2 regions of the Variovorax humicola genome follow, and region 1 is predicted to be linked to the other one. Evidence: riboswitches for the same ligand, from Rfam matches in the RefSeq annotation. Region 1 holds a riboswitch; the other holds the start of a gene.

The links. A riboswitch is a leader RNA that binds a small molecule or an ion and turns the genes downstream of it on or off. The one in region 1 is predicted to bind glycine.
Region 2: linked by a shared signal. The riboswitch ahead of gcvT (glycine cleavage system aminomethyltransferase GcvT) and the one ahead of WKW80_RS18375 (D-amino acid dehydrogenase) in region 1 are both predicted to bind glycine.

What each region holds. Positions count from the first base shown of each region.
Region 1 is NZ_JBBKZV010000011.1:13,948-17,349, reverse strand. It holds gene WKW80_RS18375 (D-amino acid dehydrogenase) at 7-1,278, opposite strand; glycine riboswitch at 1,307-1,415, opposite strand; gene WKW80_RS18370 (hypothetical protein) at 1,477-1,902, shown strand; gene WKW80_RS18365 (M20/M25/M40 family metallo-hydrolase) at 1,960-2,568, shown strand; gene WKW80_RS18360 (TetR/AcrR family transcriptional regulator) at 2,825-3,402, shown strand, end outside.
Region 2 is NZ_JBBKZV010000040.1:24,843-28,244, reverse strand. It holds gene denD (D-erythronate dehydrogenase) at 140-1,150, shown strand; glycine riboswitch at 1,159-1,262, shown strand; glycine riboswitch at 1,275-1,377, shown strand; gene gcvT (glycine cleavage system aminomethyltransferase GcvT) at 1,425-2,594, shown strand; gene gcvH (glycine cleavage system protein GcvH) at 2,625-2,999, shown strand; gene gcvP (aminomethyl-transferring glycine dehydrogenase) at 3,012-3,402, shown strand, end outside.

The DNA.
Region 1 (3,402 bases):
GGGGGGTTACCGTTGAAACGCGAAATCGACTTCCGGTGCGAGCCCGCTCACGATGTGCGCGATCGACTTGCCCGAGCCGCACGCATGCGTCCAGCCCAGTGTGCCGTGGCCGGTGTTCAGGAAGAAGTTGGGCAGGCGCGTCTTGCCGATCATTGGCACGTTGCTGGGCGTTGCGGGGCGCAGGCCGGTCCAGAACTGGGCGCGCGTTGTGTCGCCGGCGCCCGGGAAGAGTTGTTCCACGCGCCGCACGATCGCCTCGCAACGGACGCGGTTCAGGTCGCGGTCGTAGCCGTTGAGCTCGGCCGTGCCGGCAATGCGCATGCGGTCGCCGCGGCCGTCTTCCGAGGTGTAGCGCGAGAACACGAGCTTGAACTCGTCATCGGTCAGCGAGACCTGGTACGCCTTCGACGCATCCTTTACCGGCAGCGTCACCGAATAGCCCTTGGCCGGATAGATCGGCAAGTCGATGCCCAGCGGCTTGGCATAGATGGGGCTCAACGAGCCCATCGCCATCACATACGCGTCCGCCTGCAGGCGCTGGAAGCGGCCCTCGATGTCAGTGGCTTCGACGTGCTCGATGTTGCCGCCGGCTTCGCGGATCGCGGTCACGGTGTGGCTCATCAGGAATTTCACGCCGCCCACTTCGCAGAGCTTGACCAGTTCGCGCGCAAATCGGTTGGCGTCGCCCGATTCGTCTTCGGCCGTGTAGGTGGCGCCGGCGAGTTGCGGACGGATGTGTGCCAATGCCGGCTCGAGCTTTACCGCTTCGTCGGCGGATATGACGACACGTTCGCAGCCCAATGCGCGCATTTGCTCGGCCGGCTTCAAGGCGCCATCGAACTCTTTTTGCGTCGTGTAGAAATGCAGGATGCCCTGCGTGCGCTGGTCGTAGCCGAGGCCGGTTTCGCGACGCAGTTCCTGCAGCATGCTGCGGCTGTAGGTGCCAAGGCGCACGATCTGCTCGATGTTGTGCCGGGTGCGCGCCGGCGTGCATTCGCGCAGGAACTGCAAGCCCCACATCCACTGCCGCATGTCGGCACGGATGCGAAACAGGAGGGGCGCGTCTTCCTTGCCCAGCCATTGCAACACCTTGATCGGCGCGCTTGGGTTGGCCCACGGCTCGGCGTGGCTGACGGAGATCTGGCCGCCGTTGGCAAAGCTGGTTTCAGCGGCCGGTGTGGCCTGGCGGTCGACCACGGTGACTTCGTGGCCGAGCTTCTGGAGGTAATAGGCCGAGGTGACGCCGAGCAAGCCGGCGCCCAATACGATCACGCGCATGAGAGGTCCTTTGAAAGTGATTTCAAAAGCCGCTCCCCCTGTCCTTGGTACCTGAGAGTTTCGACCTTGGCGCCCGCCAGGGTGTTGCTCCTTCGGTGCATCAGGCGTGGGCCTGATGGCTCTCCAGACGGCGATATCGATGGATGCAGTACATGGCCACGGGGCCGACCTGAGCGTTCATGGGAGTTTGCGCCTTCGGTGGAGCGACCGCGGTCGCTCGCTCTCCTGCAATCGGCGATTCTAGTTTCGGACGTGCCAAGGCGGCAACTGGAAGCAATTGAAGCCTGCCACTTTGACCTTGATCTGTCCCTGCGCTACCACGCGAAGCTCAGTGCGGGCCCAGGTCTGGCGCGATCGGCGAGTCAATGCCGGCAATTGTTCAACGTGAAGGTCGGCTGCGACTTGTGCGAAAGACTTGGAGACACCGGCGCGGCGAGCGCATTGTGGGTGTTGGGCCTGACGAGTCTGGCCGCCTGGGAAACCGGTGCCAATGCACTGGTGATCAACACACGGCGCAACGATGGCGCGACCGTCCTGGCGCTGCAACCCATGACCGCAGCCTATCGTGCCCTATTCAAGAAGCGTCCCTGTGAAGCCATCTGCCGCGCTTTGCCGGCGACGTGATCCAGCCTTCAAAGGGTCGCTCCATGGTTAGAGCTTGGTGAAAGAGCAGCGCTCACTATCTGCAGGGTCCAGAAGCAAAGGATCCCCAGCGCCGCGCTACCGCATCAGGGCGTGGATCCGATGCAGTGCGCGGCGAGCATCGTGCTGGGCCTGCAGAGCCTCGTTTCACGCGAAATCAGCGCACACCAGGCCGCCGTCGTCACCGTGGGGGCGATGCAGGCGGGCGAGGTCTACAACATCGTGCCCGAACAGGCCGTGCTCAAGATCGGCGTGCGTGCGCTCGACCCCGCGGTGCGCGCGCAGATCGAACGGCGGCTGCAGGCGTTCGTGCACGCGCAGGCCGACAGCTATGGCCTGAAGTGCGAGGTCGACTACCGCCAGCAGTATCCGGTGCTGGTCAGCCATGCGGACGAGACCGCGTTCGCTCGGGGGGTGGCGGTGGACCTGCTGGGTGCCGACAAGGTCCGCGAACGGATGCCCACCATGGGCAGCGAAGACTTCGCCTACATGCTGCAGGCAGTTCCCGGCGCCTACATGGTGCTGGGCAACGGGACCGGCGAGGATGGAGGCTGCCTGTTCCACACCCCGCGCTTCGACTTCAACGACCGAGCCTTGCCGCTGGGGGCGGCCTATTGGGTCCGACTGGCGCAGACTTTCTTGATCTGATCCACTTACTTCGGTGAAAAGGATCTCGACGAGCAAGGCCCGAGCAGCCTTGCCGGAGCGATCGCGGCTCACCCGGTGCAACGCCTTGCTGCCGATGAAATCGGCGCCTTTGCTTGTGGCCATTGGTGATGCGAAACGACGCCAGAAATTCGCCTTCGACGCCCAATAGCCCGGTAATCTAGTGGGTCTTTGCGCTTCTCTTCGAAACGAATCCACTACAAAATAGCACGACCGTTCGTATTATTAATTGCCGCCCATGCCCATCTCCGCCGCCTCGGCCAAGTCCTCGCGCTCCGCCCTGAAGGGCCAGCAAACCAAGGCTGCCATCGTCGACGCCGCGCTGAACCTGGCCGCGCAGATCGGGCTCGAGGGCTTGTCGATCGGCGCCGTGGCCGAACTCACGCAGATGAGCAAATCGGGCGTGTTCGCCCACTTCGGTTCGCGCGAAGAGTTGCAGATCTCCGTGGTCCGCGAGTATCACTCGCGCTTCGAGCAGGAAGTGTTCTATGCCGCGATGTCGGCGCCGCGCGGACTGCCCCGTCTGCGCGCGATGTTCGACAACTGGATGAAGCGCACCTCGGTCGAGATCGACTCGGGCTGCATCTACATCAGCGGCGCCACCGAATTCGACGACCGCCCGGGCCCGGTGCGCGATGCGCTGGTCGAATCGGTCAGCAAGTGGCAGGGGGCCGTCTTCCGCGCGGTGCAGCAGGCCACGGCAGAGGGCCACTTCCGCGAGGATGCCGACGAGCGCCAGATTGCCTTCGAGGTCCACGGCCTCATCCTCGCCCTCCATTACGAAGCGCGCTTTCTGCATGCGCCTGGCTCCCTCGA
Region 2 (3,402 bases), on a different contig from region 1:
GCCCTTCACGCCGGAACGCTCACGCCAGAACGCGCCTTGCCGGCGCGTTTTTTGTTTGTGTCAGCGCGTTTCCTGCTTCACACGGGGGAGGCGATGCGCTATGACATCGCTTTGAGCTGGCTGGACAGGAGAGCAACGAATGCAAATCGTGATCACCGGCGGTGCTGGCTTTCTGGGCGTGCGCCTGGCGCGCAGGCTGCTGGCGAAAGGCGCAATCGGGGTCGGCGGCGGCAAGGAACATCGCATCGGCATGATCACGCTGGTCGACCGCGTGCATCCGCCGCGCGACCTGGCCGACCATCCCCGGGTCAACCTGATCGTCGGCGACCTGTGCGAGTTGCTGGCCCCGGACAGTCCACAGCGGGCGCTGCCGCCAGAGACGGCGGTGGTCTTCCATCTGGCGGCCGCCGTCAGCGGCGAATCCGAGAAAGATTTCGAACTCGGCATGCGCAGCAATTTCCTGGGGACCTATGCGCTGCTGGAAGCCTGCCGCGCCCAGCACACCCGGCCGCTGGTCGTGTTCGCGAGTTCCCTGGCCGTGTTCGGCGCGCCGCTGCCCCATGTCATCGAGGACGATACGCTGCCCACGCCCCAGACCAGCTACGGCACCCAGAAGTTCATCGGCGAGCAACTCATGGCCGACTATGGGCGCAAGGGCTTCATCCACGCGCGCAGCGTTCGCCTCATGACGGTGTGCGTGCGGCCGGGCGAACCCGATGGCGCGGCGTCGGATTTTCTCAGCGGCATGTTCCGCGAGCCGCTGGCCGGCCGGCCAGCCCGTTGCCTGGTGCCGCCTGACACGCTGGTGGCAATCTCGTCTCCCGCGCGCGCCATCGAGGGGCTTGTTTGCGCCGCGAGCGCGCCACACGGCAAATGGGGACCCCGCACCGCCGTCAACCTGCCGTCACTGTGTGCCAGCGTGGACGAAATGGTGCAGGCGCTGTATCGCATCGGTGGTTCAGCCGCAATCGACCTGCTCGATATCCGGCCTGACCGCGATGTCAGCGAAATCATCAGCGGCTGGCCGGGCCGCTTCGAATGGGTGCGCGCACGCGAGCTGGGCCTGTACGCCGACGAGAGCATCGAAGCCATCGTGCGCGACTACGTCCGTGAAAATCCCGAAGCGGTGAAGCTCGCCGTCGCGGCCTGACAGTAGAATTCCGGCGGTCAGGAGAGCGCCTCGGTTGCCGGGGCCGCCGAAGGCGCAGGCCCCCGAAAAAGCACGGGTCCGAACGCTCAGGCAAAAGGACTGACGAGGCGCCCGCTCCAATGGGCGTTTTCTTGCTGGAGAGAGGCCGCGCAACCAGGCGGTCCACCGAAGGAGCAAACCCCGATCGTGGGGCGAATCTCTCAGGTAAAGCGGACAGCAGGAGTGGCCCGTGGCATTGCCATGGAACTCGACTGCCCCACTGGAACAAAGCCTCATGGCCACTCCATCCGACACCGCCGCAGTACTCCTCAAGACGCCGCTGCATGCCCTCCATGCCGAACTCGGCGGCCGCATGGTGCCCTTCGCGGGCTACTCGATGCCGGTGCAATACCCGACCGGCCTGATGGCCGAGCACAAGCACACGCGCGAAGCCGCCGGCTTGTTCGATATTTCACACATGGGGCAGCTGCGGCTTGTCGGTCCGGAAGCAGCGGCGGCCTTCGAAACGCTGATGCCGGTCGACGTGATCGGACTGGCGCAGGGCAGGCAGCGCTACGGCCTGCTGCTGGACGACAACGGCGGAATCCTCGATGACCTGATGTTCTTCAACGAGGGCGACGACTCGATCTTCGTGATCGTGAACGGGGCCTGCAAGGCGGCTGACATCGCCTACATCACGGCCAGGATCGGCACACGGTGCGAGGTGCGGCCGCTGCCGGACCACGCGCTGATGGCGTTGCAAGGCCCGCAGGCGGCGGCGACGCTGGCGCGCCTGTCCCCGGGCGTCGAGCGCTTCGTTTTCATGACCGGAGGCTCGGTGCGGATCGGCTCGATCCCGGCTTTCGTGACCCGCAGCGGCTATACCGGGGAAGACGGATTCGAAATCTCGGTCGCCGCAAGCGATGCCGACGCCCTCGCCCGCCTGCTGCTTGCGCAACCCGAGGTCAAGCCCATCGGCCTCGGCGCGCGCAACTCGCTGCGCCTCGAAGCCGGCCTGTGCCTCTACGGCAGCGACATCGACACCACCACCACGCCGGTCGAAGCCTCGCTCAACTGGGCCATGCAGAAGGTGCGCCGGCCCGGTGGCGCGCGCCCGGGCGGCTTTCCGGGGGCGGACAAGATCCTGGCGCAGTTGGCGGTGGCGGCCGACCTGGCCGGACACGTCGACCAGAAAACGCTCACCCGCAAGCGCGTCGGCCTGGTGGCGCTGGAGCGTGTGCCGGTTCGCGACGGCACCGAGCTGCAATCCTTCGAGGGCCACGCCATCGGCAGGGTGACCAGCGGCCTGCTGGGCCCGACGGCCGACCGCCCGATCGCGATGGCCTACGTGGCCACGGCCTTCTCCGAACCCGGCACCCGCATCCAGGCCATCGTGCGCGGCAAGCCCGTGCCGATGGAAGTGACCACCATGCCCTTCGTGCCGACCCGCTACTACCGCGGCTGATCTTCTTTCTTGCTTTTCTCAGGAGCTTTCATGACTGTCAAATACACCAAGGACCACGAGTGGGTCCAGTCCACCGGCGGTGATGCCGCCACCGTCGGCATCACCGTGCATGCACAGGATGCGCTGGGCGACGTGGTGTTCGTCGACCTGCCCGAAGTCGGCAAGACCTATGCACAAGGCGAAGTGGCCGGCGTGGTCGAGTCGGTCAAGGCCGCGGCCGATGTCTTCATGCCCGTGTCCGGTGAAATCTCCGAAGTGAACGAGGCGCTGCGCGCCGACCCTTCGCTCGCCAACAGCGACCCGCTCGCGGCCGGCTGGTTCTTCAAGGTCAAGCTCAGCGATGCCCTGCAACTCGATGCGCTGATGGACGCCACCAGCTACGAGAAATTCTCCGCCGAGGCTTGATCGACCGCCGTGATGTCCAACGCCCTCCCCACCCTGCGTCAACTCGAGAACGCCGATGAGTTCGTCGCGCGCCACATCGGCATCGAACCGGCCGATGAGGCGCGCATGCTGCCCGTCATCGGCCACGCCACCCGAGCGGAGTTGATCGACGGCATCGTGCCGCCGGCCATTCGTCGCTCGGCGCCGATGGACCTGCCGCCCGCGACCACCGAAGCAGCCGCGCTGGCCGAACTGAAAGCCATTGCCGCGAAGAACAAGGTCGCGCGCAACTTCATCGGCCAGGGCTACTACGGGACGCACACGCCGGGCGTGATCCTGCGCAACATCCTCGAGAACCCGGCCTGGTACACCGCCTACACGCCATACCAGGCCGAGATCTCGCAGGGCCGCATGGAGGCGCTGC